DNA from 4 places in the Paenibacillus sp. ALE2 genome. Region 1 is predicted to be linked to each of the others. Evidence: predicted binding sites of a transcription regulator. Region 1 holds the regulator's gene; each other region holds the start of a gene.
The links. The regulator Rex, encoded in region 1, represses fermentation and respiration genes when NADH is low (regulators of the CRP and FNR family bind a similar motif). The targets are predictions, from matches to a motif close to TTGTGAAATATTTCACAA.

Region 1 (7,656 bases):
AGCCGAACAGGACCGAGACAGAAGGGACGATCTCAAAATGAGTGTCTTTTTTGGCTGTTCGGACCTTTTGATGACGCATATGTACAGGCGTTCATAAAAGGTTATTTTTTGTGCCAAAAAAAGATGGAAGGGAGCCATTCACAATGGCAGGAAAACAAGCACTGAATATCGTAAAAATGAAAAAAATGAAGCAAGAGGGCATTCCGCTCAGTATGCTGACCGCCTATGATTATCCATCGGCTAAAATAGCCGAGGAGGCGGGAATTGATATCATTCTCGTGGGTGACTCGCTGGGTAACGTAGTTCTTGGTTACGATTCGACCATCCCAGTGACCCTGGATGATATGGTGTACCATTCCCGGACAGTGGCAAGAGGCGCCGAGCATACGTTCATCGTAGCGGACATGCCTTTTATGACATATCACAGCAGCATATCTGAAAGTCTTCAAGGCATCCGTCGTTTGATGCAGGAAGGGCATGCGCATGCTGTTAAACTGGAAGGCGGAGCTGAAATTGCCGATGTCGTAAAAGCGACTGTTCAGGCAGGTGTACCTGTGCTAGGACATATCGGACTTACTCCGCAATCGGTTAATCAGATTGGCGGTTATCGCATTCAAGGTAAGGACGAAGCAGACGCACGCCGGTTAATGGCTGATGCCAAGGCGTTAGAGCAGGCGGGTGCCTTTGGTATTGTACTGGAATTGGTGACTGAGGAAGTGGCAACGGCGATCTCTAAAGAACTTTCCATTCCAACCATTGGAATTGGTGCAGGACGTGGATGTGACGGTCAGGTACTTGTTTATCACGATCTAATTCAATATGCATCGCCATATTTCAGCAAACGTTTTGTTAAAACCTATGCCGATGTTGGCGGCTTGATCCGCAGCAGCATTGAGCAGTATGTGAGCGATGTGAAAGGGCGGGCATTCCCGGCCGCAGAGCATGTGTTCAGCGCGGATGATCGCGTTGTGGAGTCCCTGGAGTCCTTGTACGGTCAGGCAAAAGGACAAGCGCAGGAACAAGCTAAGGAAAAGGTGGAATCACAGTCATGATCATCGTAAGAGAAGTGGCTCAACTGCGTAAGATTATTGCCGAGCGTCGGCAGCTTGGGGCCAATGGAGCAAAAATGGTACACGATTCTGCCTCTGTACAACAACATAAAGTCGGCTTTGTACCAACAATGGGATACCTGCACGAAGGACACGCGAGCTTGATGCAAAAGGCGCGTGAAATGGCAGATACGGTCGTGCTTAGTATTTTCGTTAATCCGATTCAATTTGGACCTACCGAGGATTTGGACAGCTATCCTCGCGATGAAGCTCGTGATCTGGAAGTAGCACGGCGCGAAGGCGTGGATATTGTCTTTTTGCCGACTGTAGCAGAAATGTATCCACAGCCAACTCAAACCAAAATTCGCGTATCCGCTTTGACAGACCGCTTGTGCGGCGCTTCCCGTCCTGGCCATTTTGATGGTGTGACTACAGTGGTAGCCAAGCTGTTTAACATGGTAGGTCCTGATTTGGCTTTCTTTGGCATGAAGGATGCGCAACAGGTTGCTGTGCTTCAACAAATGGTGACTGATCTTAATATGAATGTGACCCTCATACCTTGTCCTATCGTTAGAGAGGCCGATGGTTTGGCCCTTAGCTCCCGTAATGTCTATTTAAGTGCGGAACAGCGAGAACAGGCGTTAGTGCTGTCCCAGTCACTGCGCAAGGTGCAAGAAGTGAGCGAAGATATTGTACAGAACACCATTACGATTGAGCAGTTGCATCAAATGGTGGAGTCGACCATCGCCTCATCTCCTTTGGCAGATATTGACTATATTGAAGTATTAACATTTCCTGGCCTGGAGCCCCTTCGCCCTGAGCAGCGCCTATGTGATGTGCAAGAAGATGTCATTGTTGCGCTAGCCGTAAAATTTGGGAATACCCGACTGATTGATAATATAAGAATACAGAAAGTGGAGGTACTTTCCCATGTTTAGAACTATGATGAAATCAAAAATTCACCGCGCGACGGTTACCGAAGCTAACCTGAACTACGTGGGAAGTATCACCATAGATGAGGATTTAATGGAGACATCGGATCTACTGGAGAATGAAAAGGTTCAAATTGTAAACAATAATAATGGAGCTCGACTGGAAACCTATGTGATCCCCGGACCGCGTGGGAGCGGCGTGATTTGTCTCAACGGTGCGGCAGCCCGTCTGGTCCAGCCCGGTGATACAGTCATTATTATTTCCTATGCTTCCATGTCGAATGAAGAGGCCAAAACATACAAACCAACTGTGGTATTTGTGGATGAACATAATAAACCAGCCCAAACGATGAACAAGGAAGTACATGCAACGATCATGTAATGAATGGGAATGCGGATGAAACCCGTCTTTTAAGCGAAAAATGTGAGTGTATTAATCCATCTTTCGTAAGGGCGGGATGCACATGTTCCAGCATGTATTCGCAGAAATGAACAGCATGTTAGATGATATCGTGAAGCATTACCCATCAGCCCAGGGCCCCCGCAGACAGGAGCTGCTACAGCACTGGAGTCTGCTGCGGAGAATGAGTGACGGAATTATGGATGAGTGGCTGGCCTTTGAGGAAAAAATGGTTTACCTGCGTGCAGCAGGATTTTCTGCAGAGGCCGACATGTCTGACGCTGAGCTGCCTGAAAAGGAGCTACCGGCATTTAACCGGGGGCAGGGGTATTATCGCTTACTTATGTACCCGGAGGCAATCCAGCAATTTGAGCAGGTGCTACAGCATTTTCCGAACAGCTGGCAGAGTCACATGTATATGGGAATGGCTCATTTTCAACTGGATGATCCAGCAGAGGCTATAAGCCAGTTTCAAAAGGTGCTGCACCTGACTGAACAGCCAGGGCTAAAAGCGGTCATCTATAATGCGCTGGGTTGTTTGATGGCAAAGCAGGCTGACGTAAAAGAGGCGCAAAAATATTTTGCTCTCGCGCATCAGTTCGATCCAACGTTGCCCGAGCCACTGCACAATATGCAAGCCTGTTTGTCCGGTGTCGAAAAGCTTCGCTACGACAGCTCCATGTTGACCTGGATGTAGTTGTCAGACACCGAGTAAGACGATGCATGCCCACCTCCTTAGGCGGCGTGTGCATCGTCTTTTTTGGCTGTCTTAATTTCCAAACAGGCAATCTTCTGCTATGCTATTATACAGAGTTATTATTATTGTATGTGTCATAAGAAAGGATTAAGCTCGAATGAAATTTGCGGTATTGGATTTTGAAACGACAGGCACCCAGTCCGCGGATGACATCATTCAAGTCGGACTTGCAATTATAGATCATGATAACAGCATTTCCCGTGTTTACGGCTCTTATGTAAACCCTGGCAGATCTATTCCACCTTTTATCACCGGATTGACCGGAATTACAGACGATGACGTCAAGGATGCACCTGCACTCGAAGAAATGATGATGGAGCTCGTGCCTATGCTGGACGATGTCGTACTCGTCGGTCATAACGTGGCGTTTGATTTTAATTTTTTGCAAAGCGCTTTGGACCGGTGTGGATATTTACCCTTTAGCGGTAGAATTTTGGATACGATGGATTTTCTGAAAATTATGTTTCCATCGTTATCTTCTTATCAGCTAGGTTTTGTTTCCTCAGAGTTTGGTCTGGCGCATGACCGCCCTCATCAAGCAGACAGCGACGCGTTGGCTACGGCTGAGGTGTTTTTAAAGTGTCTGGGTGAGCTTCAAGCACTGCCTCTGATAACGATACAGCGGCTTAGCGATTTGTTCGCAGAGGAAGACAGCGACCTGGGTTGGTTTCTTGATGGCATACGAGAAGAGAAAGAGCTAGATCCTATTCAGGATTTGGAGAAACATCAGTTTTTTCGTCAGCTTGCGCTTAAAGTGGAAGATTGGACTGAACTGACTGCTCCACGCAGAGAAGATGATCCGAATCCACTGTCAGGCGTTTCCTTTGAGGAGTATATGGATGATGTACGGGACAATTTGCGTTCATCCTTGAGCCAATATGAGGAGCGCGAGGCGCAGATACAAATGATTGAGGGTGTAAATCAAGCCCTGAGTCAAGATAAGCATTTGTTGATTGAGGCGGGTACAGGAACAGGGAAGTCCCTGGGCTATTTGCTTCCGTCACTGTATCACAGTGTAAAATATGGGCAGAGGGTCACCGTAAGCACGCATACCATTAATCTGCAGGAGCAATTGCGAGAGCGTGATATTCCGATGCTGACAAAAGTGATTCCCTTCCCGTTCCGGGCTGCCATCTTTAAGGGACGGGGGCATTATTTGTGTCTGCGTAAGTTTGAACATAAAATAAACAGAAGAGACTTCGCGACACCAAAGGAAGACTTGATTACAGCGGCTCAAATGATTGTCTGGCTGACTCTGACAGAAACCGGTGATGACGAGGAACTAAACCTGAGCAATCGTGGAGGGGATTTTTGGGAAACGGTTGCTAGTGATTCCGAGTCCTGTCTTGGTCGTTCTTGTCCATGGTTCCGCAAATGCTACTATCATCGTGCACGTCATGAAGCAGGAACAGCGGATGTGGTTATAACGAATCACTCCAAGCTGTTCACCGACGTCAAAGCAAGTCATCAGCTGCTGCCTAGCTATGAACACTTGGTGATTGATGAGGCACATCATCTAGAGGAAGTAGCTGGTAAGCACCTGGGCATGCATATGAAATATTTCACACTCGTGCATACGCTGACTCGATTGTTCAAGGACAGCAAGAATGGGCAATTGCCTTCGTTACGTCAGCAGTTGGCAAAGTCGGGGCATGAGAAGTCGACGGAATGGGCCTCGGTCATTGATCAGTTGTACCCACTTGTGTTAGAGGTTAAGGAAACTTGGGACTTACTAAGCGATAAGCTGTTTGGCATGTTGCCGGAGCGAACTGATGCCACACCAGGTGAAACGGGGCAATTTTCTTCGCGTCTCAAACCGTCAGCCAAGCCTGCAAAGTGGGATCAGGCGGCGGCATTGGAAAATCAGCTTTATGTAACATTGAGCGAAATTTTGCGCAAGGGCGACAAGCTGATGCTGGATGTCAAGGAAGAACATGACGATTATGCGGCGGATAGTCTCATTACAGATATCACGGGTCTGCTTAAGGATTTGGCGGGGATTAGGGAAAATTTGCGCTTCTTTATACGACTCGATGATGAAACAACCGTATATTGGCTTGAAGCGAGTGGACAATTCCGTAGTAAATCATTGCAATTTTATGCGGTGCCCGTCGATGTGAGCCGCCAGTTGAAAGAAATGTTTTTTGACAAAAAAAGAAGTATTATTCTGACATCTGCTACTTTATCGGTAGATAAATCGTTTCAGTACATGACCGATCAACTCGGTTTGCAGGAGGCCGCAGATCAAGGACGATTAATGACGTCACAGCTCCCATCACCCTTTAATTATAGGGATCAGGTGTTGCTGGTCATTCCGCGAGATTTTCCGAGTGTGAAGGGCAGTGTAGGAGATGCACATTTTGTAGAGATGCTCGTTAGCTCTCTAGGAGCGACTGCCCAGGCGACGCGGGGGAGAATGCTCGTTCTGTTTACTTCCTATCGGATGCTCCGGCAAGTGTATGAGCCGCTCAAAGAGGCGTTAGCGTCCAGCGATATTACCGTGTTAGGACAAGGTGTGGACAGTGGGAGTCGCAGCAAGCTAACCCGCCGTTTTCAGGAAGCGAAAGCTTCTGTATTGCTGGGAACCAGTAGCTTCTGGGAAGGCGTCGATATTCCAGGGAAAGCTTTGACTTGTCTGGCTATCGTTCGCTTGCCGTTTCAACCGCCCAACCACCCGTTACTGGAGGCTAAAAGCGAGTTGCTCCAGCAGCAGAAGAAGAATCCATTTATGAAGCTGTCTGTACCACAAGCAGTTATTCGCTTCAAACAGGGATTTGGGCGATTGGTACGTACAGCGAGCGACCACGGAGTCGTCATCGTTTACGATACGCGTGTGATCGAATCCTATTATGGAAAGCACTTTTTGTACTCGTTACCGGGACCAAAAATGGAGCATATGCCATCGGAGCAAATGGTGCCCCGCATCGCTGAATGGCTCCAATCCGCCCCGGAGACAGAGGCACAACGGACGGACACTTAAAGTCCGTTACAATTAGGGGGAGCAAGTATGAAATCAGATAAAATTTCAGAGGCTGTCGTACGGAGATTACCCGTATATTTACGTTATCTGAATGCACTGCACAAACGGGAGGTGGCTACGGTCTCTTCTCAAGAGCTGGGACAGAGGTTAGATTTGAATCCGGCCCAAATTCGTAAAGATCTTGCCTATTTTGGCGATTTTGGTCGGAAGGGCATCGGTTACGATGTTTCTTATCTAATCGAGAAAATACGCCATATCCTGAAAATCGACCAGCAAATTAATGTAGTATTGGTCGGAGCAGGTAATCTGGGTCAAGCCCTATCGAACTATAATGCTTATTTAAAAGACAATATGAAGATTGTGGCGGTTTTTGATGCGTTCCCGGATAAGGTTGGGACCAGAATCAATACTTTGGTCGTACAGCCGATGGATGAACTGGAAGCGACTGTGAAAGAAAAAAATATACGAATCGGGATTATTACTGTACCTGATTTTGAGGCACAGCACGTAGCTGATAGGCTGATTGAGAGTGGAATTGGAGCGATTTTGAACTTTGCACCTATCATTCTCAAGGCACCGGCTAACATTCGGATACATGCCACAGACTTTACAACTGATTTGCTTAGCCTCGCTTATTATCTGGAGGACGGAAAGGAAGAAGCACAATATGACAGTGAATAAATGGATGATTAAAAACGGCTCGTTTGCCGTGAATGGACCCGAGGCTGGGGTAATCCATGGTTTTATGATTGTGGAGGATAGCCGTATTACTTACATTGGCGAGACTTTGCCTGCGGGTGAGGAAGAGACAGAAGCAATCGACGGCAAGGGGTTATTGTTTTTACCTGGTCTGATCAATACTCATGGTCATGCGGCGATGTCTCTGCTGCGAGGGTATGGAGATGATTTGGCACTTCAAGTGTGGCTTCAGGAAAAAATGTGGCCTATGGAAGCCAAGTTTACATCTACGGATGTGTACTGGGGAACTTCTTTGTCAGTGCTGGAAATGCTGAAAGGTGGAACCACGACTTTCCTGGATATGTACGATCATATGGATGAGGTGGCTCGTGTAGCTGAAGAGTCGGGCATTCGTGCAAGCTTGATGCGTGGAGCCATTGGACTCTGTTCAGAAGAAGAACAGCGGATCAAGCTAGCTGAGGCCGTGACTTTTGCGCGTAACTGGCATGGAAAAGCAGACGGACGTATCACAACAATGATGTCTCCTCATGCCCCATACACATGCCCGCCTGCGTTTATTGAGAAATTTGTTCAAGCAGCACATGATCTCGATTTACCATTGCATACGCACATGTCCGAGACGATCGCCGAAGTTGAACAAAACGTACGCGACTACGGCTTGCGTCCAGTTGCACACTTAGATAAGCTTGGCTTTTTCTCCCGTCCTTCACTTGTTGCCCACGGCGTTCACTTGAACGACGAAGAAATAGCTTTGTTAGCGGAACGAGGTGTGGCGGTATCGCATAATCCAGGCAGCAACTTGAAGCTGGCAAGTGGTGTAGCTAGAGTGCCTGAATTGC
Region 2 (7,656 bases), 160 kb from region 1:
ACCAAGTGTCAACGAAGGAAGGTTGGTGTTGTAAATATCACCGATTGCGCCATGTGTGGAAGGTGCATTTACAATGATACGTCCTGTTTGCAAACGGTCTGCGAAGCGAGCAATAACATCCTCATCTTGCGAATGGATAGCTGACGAGTGACCCATACCGCCGAACTCTACGACTTCAGCAGCACGTTGGATACCTTGCTCTGCATTTTTTACTTTGTAGCAAGCCAATACCGGACTCAATTTTTCCGCAGATAATGGGAATTTGGTTCCTACTCCTTCAATTTCAGCGACCAAAATTTTGGTTCCTGCCGGTACTGTAATACCGCTCATTTCAGCGATTTTTACAGCAGACTGGCCGACAATGGCCGGGTTCACTGCACATTTTTCTACATTCATAGCTCCTTGAGTGAGCTTAGCTGCCTCTTCTTTATTTACAAAGTAGCAACCATTAGCAATCATCAATTTCTTCACTTGCTCGAAGATAGGCTCTTCAATAATTACAGCTTGTTCCGAAGCACAAATCATACCGTTATCAAAAGATTTAGAAAGGATAAGGTCGTTCACGGCCTGTTTGATATCGGCTGTTTTCTCAATAAAGCAAGGTACGTTACCAGGACCTACGCCAAGTGCAGGTTTACCACAGCTATAAGCTGCCTTAACCATGCCTGATCCACCAGTTGCCAAAATCAACGCTACATCAGAGTGGTTCATCAGTACATTTGTTTTATCCATCGAAGGTGCTTCAATCCATTGAATACAATCCGCTGGAGCACCATGTTTAACAGCTGCTTCAAGCAAGACGCGGGCTGCTTCCGCACTACACGATTGAGCAGATGGATGGAAGCCGAAAATGATTGGGTTACGTGTTTTAATGGCAATTAACGCTTTGAACATCGTAGTCGAAGTTGGGTTTGTTACTGGAGTAATCCCCATGATAATACCGACTGGTTCAGCTATCTTTTGAAAACTATCAAAGTCATTGTCTTCAATGACACCGACGGTTTTCTCATTTTTGATGCTATGGTAGACATATTCTGTTGCAAACATGTTTTTGGTGATTTTGTCCTCGTACACACCGCGTCCTGTTTCTTCAACAGCCAACTTCGCGAGGTGCATGTGCTTATCCATCCCTGCGAGTGCCATAGCTTGTACGATTTCGTCAATCTGCTCCTGATTCATACTCATGAAAGCTTGCTGTGCCCGGTTCGCCCGGTCAATCAGCGTTTGAATATACTGCTCTGCGCTTTGCTCTTTTTGGATAACCTCGTTTTTAACAGCCATTTCCCTCATCCTCCTGTTATCTCGTGTACTATCTCTTGTTCACGCACTGATCGTAACACAGCTTTCTAAGATATTTTGTGATTTTTTTCACAATCTATTTAAAATTTTATTTTATGAAGTGAATTAAATCACAAAGTTTGGAATTCTGCCACTTTTACCCCCTCATCTTGCCCCAAAAACGCATTGCACAGGTATATAATGAATTTGAATTGATCAAGTTGCAGATAAAATAACATAGGATACAAAGGGGAAATGGACGATGAGAAACCCTACAAATGTAATGGAAGCCCGCGGCAACACCTGTTGCTTCTCGGAGGCCAGCTTCAACCGGCTGCAAGTGATGATGAAAGATCGAGTTATGCCAGAAAGTTCGCATCTGTTCTGGGAAGGAGATACAGCGGATAAGCTGTTTTATATTAAGCGCGGACGCGTAAAAGTGACCAAAACTACGGATGAGGGTAAGGAACTTATTCTATATATGTATCAAAGCGGCGATCTTGTTGGTCAAGCTGATCCTTTCTTCGGCACTAAGCATTCCTTTTCTGCTGAGGTTCTGGAGGACAGTGATATTGGCGTAATCGATCATACAGATTTGGAGTTGCTTATTTGTCAGCATTGTGATTTTGCGATTGACTTTATGAAATGGATGGGATCGCATCACCGCATTACCCAGACCAAGTTCCGCGATTTGATGATGTACGGCAAGCCTGGCGCTCTATGTTCCACACTCATCCGACTATGCAACACCTATGGTGAGCCTCACGGCGACTATATTCTGATTCATAAAAAGATTACTCATACTGACTTATCAAATATGATCGGTGCTACCCGGGAAAGTGTAAATCGGATGCTCAGTGATCTGCGTAAGAAAAATGCAGTCGAATACGATAATGGTATGATTGTTGTCAAGGATTTGGAAATGCTGCAAGGTGTATGTCATTGTGAATTGTGCCCACGTGAGATTTGCCGGATATAATAAATTTTTTTAATGTAAAAGGGAGTGCTGTAAGCCATTATTAGCTTATAACACTCCCTAATTTTATTCCACTCCCCATTTTTTAGAGAACGGACGGGACAGTAACAAAGCACATAACTCGACCTTCTTCTGCCTACCCACTTTAAAACTGCAAACATAGATAACTTAAATTTCCCATCTCATAGCTTCTATGGATGACCTTAGCTTTGTTTGCAGGGTCGCCACTACCCATTGCAATAAACAACGGTACAAAGTGTTCTGCTCTAGGTACAGCCTGACGAGCATACGGCGCTTCGCTTTCATAGTGATCTAAAGCTTCTATATCTCCGCTTTGCACTTTTTCGATAATCCAGTCATCAAAATCAATTGCCCAACGTTCCGTTTTCGTTTCTCCCCATTTGACAATACGCAGATTATGGACAGTCACGCCACTGCCAATGACCAGAATATCTTGTTCTCCCAACTCACGCAGCACTTCACCAATGGCAAATTGTGCTTTGGGCGAGAGGTACGGATTTACGGAAATCTGAACTACCGGAATGTCTGCCTCAGGATACATACGATGCAACAATGTCCAGGAACCATGATCCAGTCCCCTCACCCGATCAGTTTGTACATCGATGCCGTTTTGTTCATATAACTTTTTCAACTTATTAGCTAGTTCAACAGAACCATGTGCTGGATATTTCACTTCGTACAGTTCCGGTGGAAAGCCTCCAAAATCATAAATTGTATCGTATATGTCATCCATTGAACTAATCGTTAACATTTGTGTCTCCCAGTGAGCTGTAAAGATAACAATCGCCTTAGGACAACTGCTCTAAAAATGCAGTATAGTCCGTCTGTTCAATAGCAAGCATAGGTGATCCGTGGGCTAAAAATAAAGATGGTATCATTAAAATCTCCTTATCGTATACAGTTTATTTTATTCATATAGTAACTTTATGTAAGTTATAATACATAAGTAATAGAGTAATGTCAATCTCGATGCCAGCATATACTCAAAGATCAGCAATTTCTTTAAATAAAGATTGATATAGGTATAAAGTCATAGTAATATGTAACTAATAAATTTTAAAATACTACTATATTCCGATACAAAGGACTGGTTTCTATGGAGATACATACTTCGAATTACCCAAAATGCGGTTCCATTTTCCGTCAAAATCTTAGAAACCTGTGTAGCACTTGTATTCAAGAAGAAAATATATTCTTTGACCGCTGTTCTAACTATCTATGGAGGCATCCTTCTACTCATACCCGCCAACTCAGTGATGTGACTGGCACACCTATGGATTTGCTCACAGATTGGGTAAGAGCAGGCAAATTTCCCTCCACATACAGTCAGCTTGATTATCCTTGCGAGTCTTGCCGTTCTCCCATTTATGCAGGAAGACTTTGCCACTCGTGCTTAGGCACATTTCGTACAGCCGCACTGGATATTCAATCCCGTGTCCCCCGCCGTACAACAGCCGGAGTATTCTCAGTAGCAGGCCGTGCTAAAAGCTATTAAGCCGTACTGCCTATCACAAAATAAAAAAACAGCCTTTTTCCTAGGAAAAGGCTGTTTTGCTATGAAAAACACTTAATGAGTTTGGTGATCATCTAATCCATTCCTCAGCCCAAAATTGAATCTGCTCCATAACCGGCTGAAGTGCACGACCTTTGGTGGTTAGCTCATATTCAATGCGGACAGGAGTTTCCGGATATACATGGCGTGTAAGAATCCCTTCATTTTCCAGATCCTTCATCCGCTCTGATAACATTTTGTCACTCATTGTGGGAATCAGATTGGAAATATCCTTAAACCGCTTGGGACCGCTCATCATGGATTGAATAATCAATCCATTCCAGCGCTTACCTAGACATGAAAAGGCGGTTTCAAAGCGCGGACACATTTTTGTAAATTGCGGTTGACTCTCCAAATTTTTCACCTTCTTTTGCATTTCGGTTTGATAAAGCTTTCCTTTTGTTAGTATATATCATTTTAGCATACTTTATCCCGAAAGAAAACACTTTCTTAAATTTAATTACCTGTGATGATAAAGTTGCCATGACCAAAACTGATTATACAACAAACCAATGCGGCAGGTATATGTCTAATTCGTTAAATACAAAAAGGCGGAATCCCAGAGGTTCCGCCTGTAAATCTGTTCTTTATAGAATTTATCATAATATGATAATTGTAACTATACCAACACTCCACCAAGAGGCCTTACTGGTTCACTCCTACCATATATTGGTTTTTTATTACTTGTCGGAGAAGCCCAACGGATGCTGTTAGCAATGACCTTCAAAATATCAGGTTGGTAATAAGTTGGATAGGTTTCATGCCCTGGTCTGAAATAAAATATTTTACCACTGCCTCGATGGAAGGTGCATCCAGTTCTAAATACTTCGCCGCCTTCAAAGTTACTGATAAAGACCAGTTCATCCGGCGCAGGAATATCAAAGAACTCTCCATACATCTCTTCCTGCTCTAAGAGAATTTTGGCGTCTATCCCTTCTGCAATGGGATGTGACGGATTTACTGACCAAATAATCTCCTGCTCTCCTGCAACTCTCCATTTTAAATCACAACTGGTGCCCATCAGAGCTTTAAATGGCTTAGAAAAATGGCCTGAGTGCAGTACGATGAGGCCCATCCCTTCCTGCACACGCTTGACGACACGCGCTGTAACTTCATCGCTCACCTGATCGTGGGCTTTATGTCCCCACCACAGCAGCACATCTGTGGAATTGAGGATTTCTTCTCCCAAACCATGCTCGGCATTATCACGCAGAGTAGCTGTTCGAATGGCAAAACCTTCATCTGCCAAGCCGTCAGCCAATGCTTGGTGTATGCCGTTAGGATAAATCCGTTTGGCTTCTTCATTTAACTTCTCGTTCAGAAATTCATTCCAAATGGTGACGTTAATCATCACAGTTCCCCCTATTAGGTTAGACCCACCACATCTCGCTAAGCGGTTCTTCAATCAGGACCTGGCGAAGATTATGGACAGCCTTAGTAAAGCCTTCTTCTACAGACATCAGACCGTCTTCATGCTCAATACTCACTACATAATCGTATCCCACCAGACGCAGAGCACTGATAATATCTGCCCAGGTTTTTACATCATGACCATAGCCCACAGTACGGAACTGCCATGCACGATCTAACATATTCGTATACTCCTGCATATCAGTAAGTCCGTATTTATTAACATTGATCGGATCAATCGTCGTATCCTTGGCATGGAAATGGTGGATGGCTCCCTCTCGGCCCAAAATTTGAACCGCCTGTACGGGATCAATTCCCTGCCACCACATATGGCTCGGGTCCAAATTAGCACCAATGACCTCTCCTGCCGCTTCACGCAAACGAAGTAAGGTTGCTGGTGTATGCACGGAGAAGCCCCCGTGTAACTCCAGCCCTATTTTAACATGGTGATCTGCTGCAAATTTACCTGTCTCGGTCCAGTAAGGAATAATTTTATTTTCCCATTGCCACTTCAATACTTCTTGAAAATCATTAGGCCACGGAGCTACGGGCCAGTTTGGATACTTCGCGTCCTCGTGATCCCCCGGACAGCCTGAGAAAGTGTTCACAACAGGAACTTCCAGCTTTTCCGCCAATCGGACTGTTTTCAAAAATGCATCATGATCTGCCTGTGCCAAATGCTTTTGCGGGTGAAGAGGATTGCCATGACAGCTAAGCGCGCTAATCGTTAGTCCGCGAGATTCTACTGCCTTTTTAAAATTTTTGAGCGCCGTATCGTTCTCCAGCAGCTCATCAGGCTTGCAATGCTTATCTCCCGGGTTGCCACCTGTTCCAATTTCTACAGCATCCAATCCCTGAGAAGCCACATAATCCAGCGCCTCCTCCAGCGAACGTCCACCAAACAGCACCATAAATACTCCAAGTTTCAAAAGAAATCCCTCCCTGTATCATATGTGAAAAAAGCTGCTTTCATTATAGTGATTGTCTATTCGGGATAATTACAGGCTTAGTCAAAGTAAACTGCTTTTCCCGTGCGGGCCGATTCATAGATGGCTTCCAAAATTTCAGTAACAACCAGTGCCTGCTCCGGCTTCACAAGAAGTTCTTTGTCGTCCAGAATAGATTCGATCCACAGACGGGCTTCACGGTCTGCTTCATTTTCCGTTTCACCGGAGTAAAAGGCAACTCCTCCTGCATTCAGATCTATTTTTGTATCAAACAAACGGCTATTTTTTTCTCCGTTAATGCGCAATCCATCCTGCATATCTGCTCCGCCTTCGGTACCGCATAACAACGTCTTGGCTTCACCAAACTCTACAACATTTAATGCCCAGCTGGATTCCAATACAATTGTAGCTCCATTTTGCATGGTGATGAATCCAAAAGCTGAGTCCTCTACTTTAAATTCATCAGGATTCCACGGTCCAAAAGCGTTTGCTGCATTTTTTCGGTCTCCCAGCTTATGGAAGGTTGAACCTAGTACGCTTTTAGGCTTGTAATTATCCATCAGCCAAAGTGTCAGGTCGAGTGCGTGTGTGCCGATATCAATAAGCGGGCCACCCCCCTGTTTCTCTTCATCCAAGAACACTCCCCAGGTTGGAACCGCACGGCGGCGTAGAGCAATGGCTTTACCCAGATAAATCTCACCAAGCTCTCCTTGCTCGACCAATTGCTTCAGATACAGACTGTCATCACGATAACGATTTTGATAAGCAATGGACAGCTTTTTGCCTGTACGGTTGGCCGCATCAAGCATTTCCCGTGCCTGCTCAGCAGTTTTAGCCATCGGCTTTTCACATAGCACATGCTTACCTGCCTCCAGCGCCGCTACTGTAATTTCTGAGTGCGAGTCGTTAGGGGTACATACATGTACAACTTCAATGTCTTTATTTTCTAGCAACTGACGGTAATCGCTATAAACTTGCGATCCTTCTGCACCATACTTTTCAGCAGCCTCTTCAGCACGTTCTGGTATAATGTCACAGAAAGCAATGATTTCTGCTCTCTTTTGCTTGGCAAGACTCGGCAAGTGTTTGCCGTTGGCAATGCCCCCACAACCGATAATCCCGATCTTTAGTGTTTTAGACATGAATATTTCCTCCTTGAGCTGCGTATTGTTGGAGCCACTTCATACTGGTTTCAATGCTTTCGATTGGAGGATTTGAGCTGAAATCCTGTTCCACGACAACCCAATCCACACCTGCTTCAATAGCGGCGTCTGTAATAGCCTGAAGCTGCACTTCTCCTTTGCCTAACTCTACAGTAATTGCTTTCTGCTGCTCGTCACGTGCCATATCCTTTAAGTGAATGATAGGTAGGCGTCCACGATATCGTCCGATGTATTCCACTGGATCATAGCCTCCATAGTATACCCAACAAGTATCCATTTCGACCTGTAACAAATCATCGGGAACCGCAT
Region 3 (7,656 bases), 870 kb from region 1:
TAAAATTGTTTTGATATTGTACAAGTAGGCATAGCAAAATCCCTCTTCTTACCAAGAGGGTACACACAGCTGGACAAGTCCTACCTTGACTGACTGTGATTGTATTTGCTCAGCCCATCACATTCCTATAAGGAGGTGAACAATATGGCAAAAGACGTTCTGTGCGAAGTCAACTCATGCACGTACTGGGCTCAGGATAATAAATGCAGCGCAAGCTCCATTTATATCGTAAGCAACAAGCCTGCGAACACTCACACGTCCGAAGAAACAGACTGCAAAACCTTTGAAGCAAAGTAGACCTTAGTTTTCAAGCCAAACCATAGCTTTATCATGAAGGAGCCCCTGCCAGGGTTCCTTCTTTCTTATGATTCTAACAAGAATGATAATTATTATCAAGTTCTTTTTGAGCTATATTATAGAAAATACTACCCGCTCCTATACATTCACTTCCTTGAAGTTTTTCGACTTCGCTTAAGACAAAAAAAGAAGCGTCACCCTGAACGAGTCGCTTCTTGTGCTTGACCTTTTGTAATTGTTCCTGCTTGGTCGGCTTCATTCGCGTGTGCTGTGAAATCTCGCCATAATGATCATTCGTTTTGCGGCTCTGTGCCGCGCAATAGATCCCGGCGCGTTTCGCCTTGCTTAACGCTTTTTGTGTTTGAGTACGTGCCATACAGCTTCACTCTCCTTGATTGGACTCCCTCTATCATAGCATCCAATAGGCAAATCGTGAATGGTTGGTCTGACTCAAGCATTCTTTAATTCATTAAATGTCTGAAAAAATATCCGAGTCGCCACTGGAAGCCGCCACAACAAAAACAATAACCAAGAAAATGATAATCAATGCATAAATTAGTGTGCCGATAATACTACATACCAGTCCAGCAATAGCCATGCCTCTGCCTTGCTCACCATGACGATTAATTTCCTTCAGGGAAAGACTGGACAAAATAATACCTACAATTCCGATGATCAACCCAAGATAGGGAATGACAACAGATAAAATCCCGAGCACCATCGACGCAACAGCTTTACTATTTGTAGGTGGAACTACTGGGGGCTGGTTAAATGGGGCGTTATAATCGTTCGGCTCCTGAAAGGGATCGGAAGATCGAGGCTCCTTGTACAAGTCACTCATCTGTTTAATTCAACTCCAATAATTATAATAACAATATATAAGTTCTAGGGTACCACAATCTTACAAATGAGGACAGTACTTATTTCAATTTTTCAAATTAGAACGTTAACAAGTAGCAGCATAGCATCTTAGCACTTTTTGAGATAACCGGGCATACAGTATTGTACCTATTACAGATAAATTGCGCTCCATGAGAGCATCCTGCCAAGGAGGACGGAGCTATGTTATATCGTGGAACATCCCGCAGAAAGGGCTCGCCTCACCAACGTTTACATGCAGAGACACTTCGGAAAATATCCGCCGCCATGCTGCCATTTTACAAAGCTATTGCAACCCGACGTGCTTTTGCCGTCCAATGGTCACGAGCTGTCGTTCAGGGTAATTTGGATCGGATGAAATCCCTTCTCTGCTCAGTAGCGCCATTTGCCGCCAAGCAAGGCTTAGGCACAAATGGGATCGGCTACTTTGTTTCCTTTTTAGCTCAGCCACCAATGCTTTATTATACGAACGGTACGACGATTCCACCTGGGATGGTGCAGTTTACATTTGAACCGAAGGTTCATCGCGCCATTGCCAAAGCCGTTTTTCCGCTGTATCGCGAATTGGCACGCAATGAATGCTTTGCTTCTGCCTTAGCCAAAGCGATCAACAGGCAAGACCAGCGTGCAGTTCAGGTAATGATCCGTAGTTTAATTCCATCCTCTGCGCTAAAATCTGTAGACATTGAGGATAATGGATTTGCATTGCTCTTTAAGTATCCCTTTAGTAAATATCCCTATCGCAATCTACTCTTTCAGGAGTTCACTTAAAAAGGTCGCTACAAGCGTACTTGCTTAAGTTCTTCAATGAGCTCTTTTCCCATTTGTATAGCCATGTCTGTCAACACTCGGATTTCGTCCTTGGTTGCATGATCCAAATGCGTCCCGCAGCAAATGGCGAAGTTACCCGCAAACTCTTTACGCAAGCGAACTGCAATTTCTTCAGTAATATAAAATTCCTTGTGGTTTTGCAATTGCACGGTTTGAATCGGCTCAAGCCTAGCCCCTGCTGTAATCGTCCCCAAGTGAGGCTGATCACCGCCTGATATGAGCACAACGATATCTTCTCCCATAAAATAGGCATCGAGTACAAGACGGATACGTCCGCTTTCTTTTTCCAAATGAATCATATGATCCTCTCCTGCTAAAAAATATTATTGTGAAACGATTCACTTTATAGAGTACTATTCATTGTATCGCTTCCTAAACTGTTGGACAAATTAAAAAAGGCCCACAGCAGCCTCTATTAACAGTGGCTTGCTGTGGGCCTGCATTGCATTCTAAAAAATCTTCTATCCCCTGCTCTTACTTGCTGTTAACGGATCGTGATGGTGTGCACTGCCTTACCGTTTGCGCCGTCATTATCCGTCACTGTTAGTTCCACGGTATACGTTCCGGCTGTGGTGAATTTATGCTTCACTTTCGAACCAACCGCCGTATCGCCATCGCCAAAATTCCAACTGTAGCTGACGATCTCACCATCTGCATCACGGGAGGCTTTGGCGTTAAATTGTACATTTTTGTTCTTCTTGGCTGAGTCATTCGCCTGGATAATAGCTACCGGCTTTTCATTCGATGTAGGTGGATTCGGACCAGGCCCCTCTCCTCCACCATGGGTTACATACAATCTTCCCGGCGCCTCCGTTTCCACTTCATTCCCCGCCGCATCCCTTACCCGGATCACGATGACTCCGCCTTCCAGGTTCAGAGAAGATGAAGTGAGATAAATACCTTCATAGTGACCTGATGAAGTTTCATTTAATGGAATTTCATTACGGGCCAAAGTGGACAGGTTAAAGGGCAACTCCACATGGAAGGATGCCTCCAAACCAGATGCACTGTCAAAAGATACCCGTATCGGCTGCCCTGGAGTGATACGTACATCCTCAGCAGGACTAATATTTTCAAGTTTTGGCAGCGCTGTATCGACATACACCGAGCGTGTAACACTCGTTTCGTTTTCGGCAAGATCTTTGGCCGTTACCGTAATTTGGTTTTCACCTTCGTTGATAAGCAAACGTTTGTTAAAGCTGCCGTCGCTTCCGAATTCAGCAGGCTCGCCGTTAATCGTCAATTCACTAAGGAACTCGTCATACACCGTACCGGTTACACTGACCACACCTGCGTTCGTACGTGCTCCCTCACCAGGCGAAGTCAGGATCAGACCCGGTTTAGTCTGATCGAGCGTTACAACCACCGGCTCGGAACGATCCGTTACTTTGCCGTATACCGCCGCTTGAACACTTAGCGGATTAGCACCTGGCTGAAGATCGACCGACAAACTGAATTGACGATCCTTCACTTTCGTTGTGCCAGCCAGCTCTTTGCCGTTAAAGAGCTGAATATCAGCTCCTTCTGCCGGAGAAGTTCCTGTTACGGTAATCGTATCCTCCTGCGTATACGTTGCCTTCGTAGGAGTTGTAATCGTTGGAGCGTTGACCGGATATCTGACGATCGCCCGGATCATGTAGTTCCCTTCCTCTTCAGGGGATTGGCTCCATGTGCCGCTTACACCTTGCCAGCTGCGAAGCGCATTGGGGCTGTTTTCATCTGTAGCAAGGCCCGGCGACTGTGTGCCTACCGCAGACTGTGTATATACAATATAGAAATCGCCTTGAACCGTCACCGGCTCTGGAAGCTGTACCGTCGTCCATTGTGTCTCATCCCGTACAGCTGTTCCGTCGAATGGACCAGCCAATAGACGTCCAGGTGCTCCTGCTGCACCGGAGGCGTCATAGACAGAATATTGGAATGCTGTTCCTCCCGGATTCGGGAAAGCAGAGTTCCAGAACAACAGTGATGCTCCTGTCACCTGTGCCACTTCCGACTCAGGTGTCATTCTCACTGCCCATGAATTGCCTGCCGCGTTAAAGGCTCTGGCATTTTCTCCTGTACCGTCATCATAGGCGATGCCTCCTTGAAAACCGATGAAAGGCTTCAACGTGACATTCGCTTCTACACTGCCGTTTGGAGGAGCCGTAACGGAAATACTGTCACTATAGTAATTTTCGGCTGCGATGGACAATGTGTATGTTCCTTCCAGCACGTCCAGCGTAAATTCTCCAGCCTCATTCGTCTCTGCAGGAGCAATACGTGCATCCTCCAGCACCAATACTTTCGCTTTTTGGATCGGTTCACCAGATTGCTTGTCGGTGATGACCCCGTGAATCGTACCGTGTGGGACAGCCTGGAGACTAAAGTTTGCTCTGATGACTTTGTTATTTTCAATCGTAACTGCTTTCGTCTGAGGCACGTAACCGTAGGCTTCGGCCTTCAGCGTATAGTCACCCGCTACATGAGTGAAGCTGTATTTGCCCGTGGTTGGGTCTGTTTTCACCGAACGTCCGGTTTCCAGTACCGTAACCGTAGCACTAGCTGGAAGACTGTCGAGACCGACACGTCCACGATCCACTGATGCTTCTGCCGGCTTCACTTTTTCCTGAAATTCACTCTTTTCAGTGCTTGTAATTTTGTACAGTGGGAATTGTTCTTCTGCTTTTTCCAGCTTGATATTGGACTCAGGTACGATATCCTTGGTCACTGTCGAAGCTGGAACACCTAGCACACGGAAATCGTCAATATACCAGCCATTCTTGTTCACACTGTTATCCGATTTCAAGCGGAAGCGAACTTGAATCTCATTGCCGGTATAGCTGTCCAGATTGTAATAAACAGGTGCCCATTTTTTACCACTTGTATTATGCGAGAACTTACCCAGCTCACTCCACGTGTCGCCATTGTTTTTGGACACTTCTACATATCCGTAATCATAGCCGCCTTCAATTTCAAACCAGTGGTTGAAGGTCAGTGTTGCGTTGCGTATACCATTCAAATTAATTTTTGGAGAAACCAGTGAAAAATCAGCACCGTTCTCATAGTTGCTATCGAGATCGGTGGCCCACACATTCGGTTTGGACACTGCGCTTTCCGGTCCTACTTCCTTAGGAATGCCGCGTTCCCACTCATCCTTGGTCCCGGAATGAGTCCAACCATTGTCTGAACTGCCATCAAAATGATCGCTATACAGCGTATCCGGCACGTCCACTCTTAGTGAAGCCTCGTTCGACTTGACACCTTCGTTACCGCTATAATCCTCGGCCGCCACTGCATAATGATAGGTCGCACCACCGACAGTGATCGTATCCGTGTAGGTCAGCCCAGAGGTTGTACCGATGGAAGTATAATTTTTACCGGACTGGGTTGAACGATACACCTTGTACTGCTTCACATCTTCATCAGAGGAAGCACCCCAGGCGAGTGTAACGTTGCCCACAGTATCTGCTTCAGCAGTCAAATGACCAGGGGCAGCAGGTGCAACGCTGTCTGGTTCCTGAATGGAGAGATCGTCAATATACCAGCCATCTTTCACGATTGTATTGTCACTAGTAAAGTTGAACAGGAGGTATACCTTTTGACCCGCAAACGCTCGCAAATCAAGATATTGTGTTTTCCAGCCATTGCTGGTGCCAGTAAACGATAATACCTGCTCAAACGCATTCTGATTGTTTGTGGTCGCTACATACACTTTGCCGAAATCAGAATTGTTTTCAAGATCGTACCAATGCTTGAAGCTGACCAGTGCCCCTTTGGAACTCTCAGTCAGATCAATTGGAGGGGCCACAAAATAACTGTTGGAGTTGGTCTGGTATTGGACTTCGAGATTGGTCGCGATGACCTTTGTACCCGAATGTGCGCCTTTAGGGCCGCTTGTCGGGGTTCCCCATTTCCAAACACTACCCTGACCCCCGATATTAATACCGGCAATGTCTTTTTCAAAGTCTTGTGTGTAGCCTGGTTTAACACCTTTGGAGACATTCACCTTATATACTTCCGTTTCAAAACCATTATTACCGAAATCATTTACACGGATATAGTATTCCAAACCTTTGCTATCCACCAAAAAGGTCGGAATGGACGCTTGATATGTACCATCTTTGCTGTCTCCAGAGGTCCGCTCCAACGGAATGTATACATAGTTTGACGAACCCGCTGTTTTGGCAAAGGCCTCAACGGCTGTTACGCCGACATCGTCCGTTACATGTGCAGTCAAAGGGATATCAATACCCTCAAATGCAGCTGCAGGCGGTGTATGCTCAAGAACAGGCGCTTCCAGATCGTCGCCACCCGTTACGACTTTACCGGATACAGAGCCCAGACCCTGCATGACAGATCCGACTGCATCAAGTGCATTAATGACGCCATGTCCATACCCATTGTTTGGCGAAGTAGGATATGTACTATCTGTCCGAGGGGTAGCTGTGTTTTCCAGAATTTCCTCCAGCTGATCCACGGTAAGAGAATGATTCGCTTGCAGCAATAAAGCAGCAAGACCCGCTACATGAGGACCCGCCATAGAAGTACCGTTATATCCACCTTTATAACCGCCACCGGCTACAGATGATCGGATATTTACTCCCGGTGCGGAGACTTCGGGCTTGATCTCACCGTAAGGTGAGGGTCCCAGCAATGAAAAGCTTCCCAGTTTATCATTGATATCGGTTGCCCCCGTGGCAAAGGATTCTGGGTAGTTGGCCGGATTGGCTACCGATCCAGGTCCGCCCGGATTGGAGAGTGAGGTATTCCCTGCGGAGAATTCGGGGAAGATTTGAGCATCCCGCCAGGCCTGAACTACAGGCCGGAACCATTCATCAAGACCCGGTCCGCCTCCCCACGAGTTGTTCACTACGTCTGGAGCAAGCTCGGGATGAAGATTACCTTGGGCATCTTTTGGCGCAAGCAGCCATTGACCGCCGTCCAGTATAATCGCATCCGTCGTTTCCGGATTAAAAATCCGCACCGCAATCCACTTCGCACCGGGGGCAACGCCCACTCGGTTCGTTCCATTTTCCTCGGAGCCAACCATCGTGCCCATCGTATGCGTACCATGGGAATCGTCTTCTTGATCGACCGGAAGCGCCGCATGACTATGCGGATCATACCAGCTCAATTCTGGATTCACGACATTGCCTGCCGCATCCAGACCACGCCATTTGCGATGCAGGGCCGGATGCGTGTAGTCAACGCCTGTATCGAGGTTGGCGACCACGATTCCGGTTCCGTCGATTCCTTTTTCCCACACTTGTGGTGCGTTAATATGGGATATGTTCCATTCCACTGTGGACGGGTCCACAGCGTTCTTGCCTGTATTACCGGGCAATGCCGATGTTTTGCCATCGCCCTTTTCCGGTTCTACAGCTTTCTGGGCTGTGTCAGACTTTGCCGTTCCTGCTGTTGCTGCCGTTGCGGTTCCAGCCGCTTGGGTGCCTGTGTCCTCTGGCTGCTTATCAACCGTTACCTTTTGCAGATAACGTGTTTCATTCGGTACAATTTTATCGACCTCAGGCAGCTTCGAGATATGATCCAGCACCTCCTTGGTGCTCGTGACAGCCAAAGCATTGACTATAAAATAGCTTTTATATTCCTTTACTCCGCCGCTCTCCGATTCCTTATCCAAATAACTTTCAAGCCCGTATTGGGTTC
Region 4 (7,656 bases), 2.0 Mb from region 1:
TGTGTTATTCCTGTTGGTACTGCTGCTGATCGGCTTGAATATCTTAGTGCTTACCAAAATTTCATACATATTTACCCCTGTCATCGTGCTGCTGAAAACGATTATTCTCCCTGTCATTTTGTCCGGTGTATTGTACTATCTGCTCAATCCGTTGGTAGATGTACTGGAGCGGAATAAGGTAAAGCGAGTATACTCCATTGTTGTTCTGTTTTTGCTCATTATAGGGATTATCGCTATTGTGGTTACGTCGGTGGTACCTGTGATCCGTGATCAGATACAGGGCCTTATCCAAAATGTCCCTGCTTATACCGAGCAAGTCAAACAACAGTTTGAGCGACTGATTGGCAGTAACTTTGTGAACCAGTTCCAGAACACCATTCAAATAGATCCATCTGAACTGGCCTCCAAAGCTTCTGAAAAGTTATCTGGCTTTATCAATAATGCATGGACGGGTGTGGGAAGCTTTTTGGGTGTGATTACGGAAACTGTGCTTGCGATCGCTACGGTTCCGTTCATTCTGTTCTATTTGCTGAAAGATGGACACAAGCTGCCGCAGTGGATTCTAAAAATGCTTCCACCTATGTTTCGTAAAGAGACAGATCGTATCATGACCGAAATGAATCATCAGGTCAGCTCGTACATTCGTGGACAAATTATTGTTAGCTTCTGTATTGGAGTGCTGCTATATATAGGTTATCTGATTATTGGATTGGACTACTCTTTGACGCTTGCGGTCATTGCGTCTTTTACGAGCGTGGTTCCCTACTTAGGTCCTGTCATTGCCATTACACCCGCGTTAATCGTAGCTATAGTTACCTCACCGATCATGCTGCTCAAAATGGTTATCGTATGGACAGTTGTCCAGCTTATTGAGGGTAAATTTATTTCACCACAAATTATGGGCAAATCGCTTCGAGTACATCCGATTACGATTATCTTTGTTATTTTGACAGCAGGCAATTTGTTTGGTGTGGTAGGGATTGTACTGGCTGTTCCAGGTTATGCCGTCTTGAAGGTCATCGTGACCCATCTGTTTAGTTTTTTTCAAAAGCGTTCACATCTTTATGAAGCAGATAAGGTAAAGTAAAAAGCAGTCTCTATGAAAAGTAAACATGACTAATGGGCGCGTTAAATCTACTATTTTGCCCCTCTTGGTTAACTGTGGCTTTACGTGCTATACTTAATGCCTATTCTTATTCCAAAATAGAAAGGTCAGACTTTTTATGATAAAACTCAGCATTCTTGACCAATCTCCGGTATCGGAAGGCATGACGCATGCACAAGCATTACAAAAGACTGCTGAGCTTGCTATAGAGGCGGAACGCTTGGGTTATCATCGCTTTTGGGTATCCGAGCATCATGCTGCCTCTAATCTTGCAGGGTCCAGCCCCGAGGTATTGATTTCACACCTGGCTGCTCGTACCCAGACGATTCGGGTAGGGTCGGGCGGTGTGATGCTGCCCCATTACAGCGCTTATAAAGTAGCGGAAAACTTCCGGGTACTGGAGGGATTGTATCCGGGGCGCATTGATCTGGGTCTGGGGCGAGCGCCCGGAGGAATGCCGATTGCTACCAGAGCTTTGCATGAGGGGAAAATGCGGGGCGGCATTGATCTGTACCCCGAGCAGCTGGATGATCTGCTAGCCTACTTGCACGATAGCACAGGCAGCCAGCATCGCTTCGGTTCGCTACAGGCGATGCCGCTCGTAGAGACTGTGCCGGAAATGTGGCTGCTTGGCTCCAGCGGTGATAGCGCGGGTCTGGCCGCCGAGCGTGGCGTAGGCTTTGCGTTCGCGCAGTTTATTAATGGTGAAGGCGGCACAGGTGCTATGAAGGGATATCAGGAAAACTTCCAGCCTTCCCAGCATAGTGACCAACCGCGTTCGCTTGTCTCCGTATTTGCGATCTGTGCGGATACTGAAGAGGAGGCCAATCGTTTGGCTTCCAGCATGGACTTGTCCCTGGTGCTTTTGGAACAGGGAACGCGTTCCGCAGGAACACCTTCCGTCGAAAAGGCGCTTGCGTATCCGTATACGCCATTTGACCGGATGCGCATTCGTGAGAATCGCAAGCGTATGGTGGTTGGTTCACCCGCACAGGTCAAGCGTCAGCTTGAGCAATTATCCAAGGACTATAATGCACAGGAGATCATGGTTGCGAGCATTATTCACGACTTCGATGCCAAAATGAAATCTATACGTCTCATGGCTGAAGCATTTGGACTGTCCTCTGTACAGGCTTAATGCGAATGGCCAGAATCAGAAGATCACAGCTTGAGGGCTGTGATCTTTTTTTGTGAGTTAACACTTGATAATGATTATCAATATCTTTATTATATAAAGATAGAATGAAGTTTTGATGAATGTCGTGCGTTAAGCCCGTGATTATATATATTGGATTAGGGAAAGGGATGATTCCAAATGTTTCGTCTGAAAACGGCAAATCTGGATATTGCTTATGAAGATCGATTAATAGTAGAAGATCTGAACGTAGAAATACCGCAAGGGAAAATTACAGCGTTGGTGGGTGCAAATGGCTCCGGTAAGTCGACCATTTTGAAAACGATGGCTCGCATCATGAATCCTAAAGGCGGTAGCGTTCTGTTGGATGGTAAATCCATTCATAAGCAATCCACCCGGGAGGTAGCCAAGCAGTTGGCTATTTTGCCGCAGAATCCGACGGCACCGGAAGGATTGACCGTGACGGAACTGGTATCATACGGACGTTTTCCCTATCAAAAAGGTTTTGGTTCCATGAAAGCGGACGATCGCAAAATGGTAGAGTGGGCCATCCAAGTAACAGGAATGAGCGAATTTCACGATCGTCCGATTGATCAGCTTTCTGGGGGGCAGCGTCAGCGTGCCTGGATTGCTATGGCGCTTGCACAAGATACGGATATATTGTTTTTGGATGAGCCGACTACATTTTTGGATATGGCGCATCAACTGGAAGTGCTGCATCTGCTAGAGTATCTGAATACTTCGGCAGAACGCACCATTGTTATGGTCGTGCACGACTTGAACCACGCAGCCCGCTATGCTCAGCATATGATTGCGATCAAAAAAGGGAAAGCGAAGGCGGTAGGAGCCCCGACGGAGGTTATGACCCCAGATGTGCTGCGTGAGGTGTTCGGGATTGAGGCGGATATTGTTACTGATCCTCGTACGGGGGTACCACTCTGTCTTCCGTATGCTTTGGCTGGTCAGCCTGCGGTAAGCCAAGCAGTAAAGGGAATGAATGTAGAAGAGAAACAAACGGTGGGTTCTGTTGCCGAGCGGCGTGATGCTAGACCACAAGTAGCAGCAAGAGGTTAGAGGGTGCGCCAAGTGGCAGCATCACGGTAAGGTTTTGTGAATATTGGCATGTCCGTCACGTTTTGGGTAAAATAGGTTGAGAACCTAAACCAAGCGACACGAAGGAGGATGCTATATGTCTGTCTATTCATATAATGCCGTAACACCAGCCAATCAGGAGGTTTCTCTGGAAACTTACACAGGTAAAGTGCTGGTTATTGCGAATACCGCTAGTAAGTGCGGACTTACCCCGCAATATGGGGATTTGCAAAAGCTTTATGACGAATATAAGGATCGGGGACTCGTTGTTTTAGGCTTCCCTTGCAACCAGTTTGGCGGTCAGGAGCCGGGCAGCAGCGAGGAAGCGGCTGAATTTTGCCAATTGAATTACGGGGTTAATTTCCCGGTATTCGCTAAAGTGGATGTGAACGGACCAGATACAGCCCCTCTGTTTGAATATCTGAAGAAGCAACAGCCTGGAGAACAGGAAGATGGTACAATTCAGTGGAATTTTACAAAATTCATTGTGAATCGTGAAGGTGTGCCTGTGGGACGCTTTGAGCCCAAGGAGTCACCAGAAGCGATGAAAACTGCCATTGAGCAGTTATTATAATAGCTTCGTGTAATTCCAAAGTATATGTGTAAACAAGGTCTGATTTCCGCTTGTCTTAGGGGAAACGGACCTTTTTTTATTCCCTACATACGCATTTGCCTAAAGATTGACGTATCGTGTGAAAGTCTGTTCCAGGAGCATAATCAAGAGGCAGGTAGGGAAAACTGAATGGAGCAAAAAAGATTTCAGCAAACGGCTGAGTTCAGATATCCTTGCCTTTTAAAATGTGGACAAATTGTGAATATCATAAAAAGCTATTGTAATGTGAAAAATATCACACTATAATAAGCACATGAAGTGAAATAAATCACAAGAAGTAACGAGTTATATAAGTGAAAGTATTCACAATTATTATACATTTTATGCCCACACACCAAGGAGGAATTCAACATGAAAGTAGCAGTTATCGGATGTACACACGCAGGTACGGCAGCCATAGTCAACACAGCTAAATGTTATCCAGATGCCGAAATTACGGTCTATGAGCGTAATGACAATATTTCATTTTTATCTTGTGGTATTGCACTGTATGTAGGTGGTGTCGTCAAAGATCCGCACGGATTGTTTTATTCGTCCCCAGATCAACTGGCTGATATGGGTGTAGTGACCAAGATGCTTCATGAGGTAACGAGTGTAGATACAGCGGGCAAGACGCTGCATGCACGTAATCTCCAAACCGGTGAGGAATTTACGGATACATTTGATAAATTGATTGTGACTACTGGATCGTGGCCAATTATTCCGAAGCTGGAAGGCATTGAACTTGATCATATTTTGCTCTGCAAAAACTATAATCATTCGAATGAAATCATAGAGAAAGCCCAGCACGTACAGAACATTACTGTCGTGGGAGCTGGATACATTGGTGTTGAGCTGGTAGAAGCTTTTCAAATGAACGGTAAGAACGTAACGCTGATCGACAGTGCTGATCGTATATTGAATAAGTATTTAGACCATGAGTATACAGACCGGATTGAGAATTCCCTGAGAGAACATGGCATTAAGCTGGTACTTGGCGAGACAGTAAGTCGTTTTGAGGGGACTAACGGTAAAGTAAGTAAGGTCGTGACCTCCAAAGGAGAATATGAAACAGAGCTTGTTATACTCTGTATCGGTTTCCGACCTCAAACGGATCTGCTCAAAGGTCAGGTAGATATGTTGCCTAACGGTGCGATCATTGTGGACAATTATATGCAAAGTAGCTGCCCAGACGTGTTTGCAGCAGGCGACAGTTGTGCAATTCGTTATAATCCGACTGGCAAAACAGCTTATATCCCATTGGCGACCAATGCGGTTCGTATGGGTACGCTGGTGGCGCGTAATCTGGTACAACCTACCATTGCCTACATGGGAACACAAGGAACCTCGGGTATCAAAATTTACGAAGATAATATTGCGGGAACAGGAATGACGGAAGCCGCAGCAACGGACGAGGGGATGACTGTAGAAGCTGTAACCATTGAGGACAGCTACCGTCCTGAGTTTATGCCGACTTCTGAAAAGGTGTTGCTGAAGGTTGTATATGAGCAGGAGACACGGAGAATTGTTGGGGCACAAATTATGTCGAAGGTCGATTTGACGCAATCCATTAACACCCTGTCTGTAGCCATTCAAAATCATATGACCATTGATCAGTTGGCCTTTGTCGATTTCTTCTTCCAGCCGCACTATAACAAGCCTTGGAATTTCCTGAACGCGGCAGGTTTGCAGGCATTGCCTACAATATCCGAACGGAACCCAGTTACTGTATAATCCGATTTGTCTGTGACATTGTTCATAAGTTTGTCAACAATCTGAAAGCGTACGGATGAATCCTTATAGTACAATATAGAGAGCATAAGGATTAGGGGGAGAAGTAGATAATGGGTTTGTTTTATATCCTTTTTCTTGTAGTTGTCGCAGCCATCGGTCTGGGCGGAGTACTTTGGTTCTTGAAAGCCGTTGAAAAGGAAGAATATAATTAAATGTAAAGCGCATAGCAGCGCAGTAGCAGTAGATGTAATAAAATAGAAAGACAGTCCTTTTTCGAGGGCTGTTTTTTTTATAGTTGAGAAAGTGATTTTTTTCACAAACAAAATCACTGATTTTAAATAAAATATGAAAGAAGAATATTTTGTTTAAAAGATATTAAAGGAGCGGGGGCAGATGGCAAGCTATAAACCGGGGCAAATTGCCGAAAAGACGGTGGAAACAGGAGTGGCCAAGGCGAACAACCCGTGGACTGTGGCGGTGGTATTGGGATTTTTGGCAGGTGCATTTATTGCACTCGGGTTTTTGCTGGATATACGCGTTATTGCAAGTGCACCTAAAGAATGGGGAAGCATTGCTACCTTTATTGGAGCTGCGGTGTTCCCTGTAGGTCTGGTGTTAGTTTTGATAGCTGGTGGGGAATTGCTGACCGGCAATATGATGGCAGTCCCTTTGGCGAGATGGGCAGGGCGAATTAAGACAGGGGCCATGCTTCGTAATTTGGCAATTATTACGCTCAGTAATTTTGCAGGTGCATTATTTGTTGCGTTTTTCTTTGGGCATGTTCTAGGCTTGACCGAAACGGGTCCTTACCTGGATAAAGTGGTGGATATGGCAGGACATAAGCTGCATGAAAGCTTTTTGCAGTCTTTTATATCAGGTATAGGATGTAACTGGCTCGTAGCACTGGCTGTATGGATGGCATATAGCACAGACTCTATCGGCGGCAAAATTATGGGAATTTGGTTCCCGACCATGGCCTTTGTTGCTATTGGATTCCAGCACGTTGTTGCCAATATGTTTCTCATTCCGGCGGCTATATTTGCAGGTCATTTTTCGTGGGCAGAGTATGTTATGAATTTTATTCCGGTCTGGTTGGGGAATTTGGTAGGAGGCAGTCTGTTTGTGGCTGGAGCCTACTGGCTGGCCTATCTGAAAAAAACTCAAGCCAACACACATTCCGTGAATGAACCTCAAACTACTTCTTCAGTTACATCCAAGCCGTTGAGTGATCATGCATAATCACGTTACTTTATGAAGCAATAAACAAAGCAAATCCGCCATGACAGGCCCGGGGGAACGAAACCTGTCATGGCGGATTTTTTTGGGAGTGGTCCATGATTTGGCATGGAGGATGAGTGTGCTCTCGTCCATAATGCCTTGATCTCTTTTACCCTGGGTATGTAATGATGAAACAGAATGATAAAAAAATAATTTTACTTTTTAAAATCCGTTTTGCTCTATGCAGCAGACGGATTTTTTTATATTTTGGAGAGCTACTGTGTGGTAAAATCCTTCTCTTGCCATAGGCCAAAGCTGTAGATATGATAAGAACAGTGTAATTTTTGGAAACGGTAACGGAAAGGAGCATTTAACCATGGATCATCGCAATAGCGCGCCTCTTGAGGCCACACTTCAACAAAATCTACAAAGAGGACAGCGGATGACGGAGCAGCAGAATGGTATTTTTCCGGCTGTATGCCCGTTGGATTGCCCGGATACGTGTGGGCTCCTGCTTCACAAGGAAGATGGAAAGATAGTCAAGGTGACTGGTAATCCGGATCATCCCATTACCAAAGGGGCTATATGCAACAAAGTCCGCAATATGACCGAGCGCGTATATGATCCGGATCGGGTGCTTTATCCGTTGAAGCGTGTAGGTGCCAAAGGGGAAGGGAAATTTGAACGAATTAGCTGGGAGGAAGCGGTCGATACCATTACAGGTCGGTTCAAGGAGCTGATACGTACGGATGGACCGGAATCCATACTCCCCTACAGCTT

Region 2: the regulator Rex is predicted to act here: its motif matches at 1,357-1,374, upstream of adhE (bifunctional acetaldehyde-CoA/alcohol dehydrogenase).
Region 3: the regulator Rex is predicted to act here: its motif matches at 2,334-2,351, upstream of lpdD (prenylated flavin chaperone LpdD).
Region 4: the regulator Rex is predicted to act here: its motif matches at 5,960-5,977, upstream of ACXHJ1_RS08835 (formate/nitrite transporter family protein).

What each region holds. Positions count from the first base shown of each region.
Region 1 covers NZ_CM134213.1:4,045,206-4,052,861, forward strand. Annotated here, with positions in the region: gene panB (3-methyl-2-oxobutanoate hydroxymethyltransferase) at 144-1,052, shown strand; gene panC (pantoate--beta-alanine ligase) at 1,049-1,987, shown strand; gene panD (aspartate 1-decarboxylase) at 1,980-2,363, shown strand; gene ACXHJ1_RS17715 (tetratricopeptide repeat protein) at 2,446-3,078, shown strand; gene dinG (ATP-dependent DNA helicase DinG) at 3,236-6,118, shown strand; gene ACXHJ1_RS17725 (redox-sensing transcriptional repressor Rex) at 6,146-6,799, shown strand; gene ACXHJ1_RS17730 (amidohydrolase) at 6,786-7,656, shown strand, end outside.
Region 2 covers NZ_CM134213.1:3,886,559-3,894,214, reverse strand. Annotated here, with positions in the region: gene adhE (bifunctional acetaldehyde-CoA/alcohol dehydrogenase) at 1-1,281, opposite strand, end outside; gene ACXHJ1_RS16905 (Crp/Fnr family transcriptional regulator) at 1,541-2,257, shown strand; partial or broken gene ACXHJ1_RS16900 (DODA-type extradiol aromatic ring-opening family dioxygenase) at 2,400-3,153, opposite strand; gene ACXHJ1_RS16895 (winged helix-turn-helix transcriptional regulator) at 3,859-4,203, opposite strand; gene ACXHJ1_RS16890 (ThuA domain-containing protein) at 4,447-5,178, opposite strand; gene ACXHJ1_RS16885 (sugar phosphate isomerase/epimerase family protein) at 5,198-6,166, opposite strand; gene ACXHJ1_RS16880 (Gfo/Idh/MocA family protein) at 6,244-7,326, opposite strand; gene ACXHJ1_RS16875 (sugar phosphate isomerase/epimerase family protein) at 7,319-7,656, opposite strand, start outside.
Region 3 covers NZ_CM134213.1:3,177,011-3,184,666, reverse strand. Annotated here, with positions in the region: gene ACXHJ1_RS13915 (DUF1540 domain-containing protein) at 145-297, shown strand; gene ACXHJ1_RS13910 (hypothetical protein) at 371-673, opposite strand; gene ACXHJ1_RS13905 (DUF4190 domain-containing protein) at 767-1,138, opposite strand; gene ACXHJ1_RS13900 (hypothetical protein) at 1,360-1,947, shown strand; gene lpdD (prenylated flavin chaperone LpdD) at 1,956-2,306, opposite strand; gene ACXHJ1_RS13890 (S8 family serine peptidase) at 2,492-7,656, opposite strand, start outside.
Region 4 covers NZ_CM134213.1:2,020,782-2,028,437, forward strand. Annotated here, with positions in the region: gene ACXHJ1_RS08810 (AI-2E family transporter) at 1-1,087, shown strand, start outside; gene ACXHJ1_RS08815 (LLM class flavin-dependent oxidoreductase) at 1,224-2,243, shown strand; gene ACXHJ1_RS08820 (ABC transporter ATP-binding protein) at 2,421-3,314, shown strand; gene ACXHJ1_RS08825 (glutathione peroxidase) at 3,430-3,906, shown strand; gene ACXHJ1_RS08830 (FAD-dependent oxidoreductase) at 4,297-5,658, shown strand; gene ACXHJ1_RS08835 (formate/nitrite transporter family protein) at 6,052-6,897, shown strand; gene ACXHJ1_RS08840 (molybdopterin-containing oxidoreductase family protein) at 7,253-7,656, shown strand, end outside.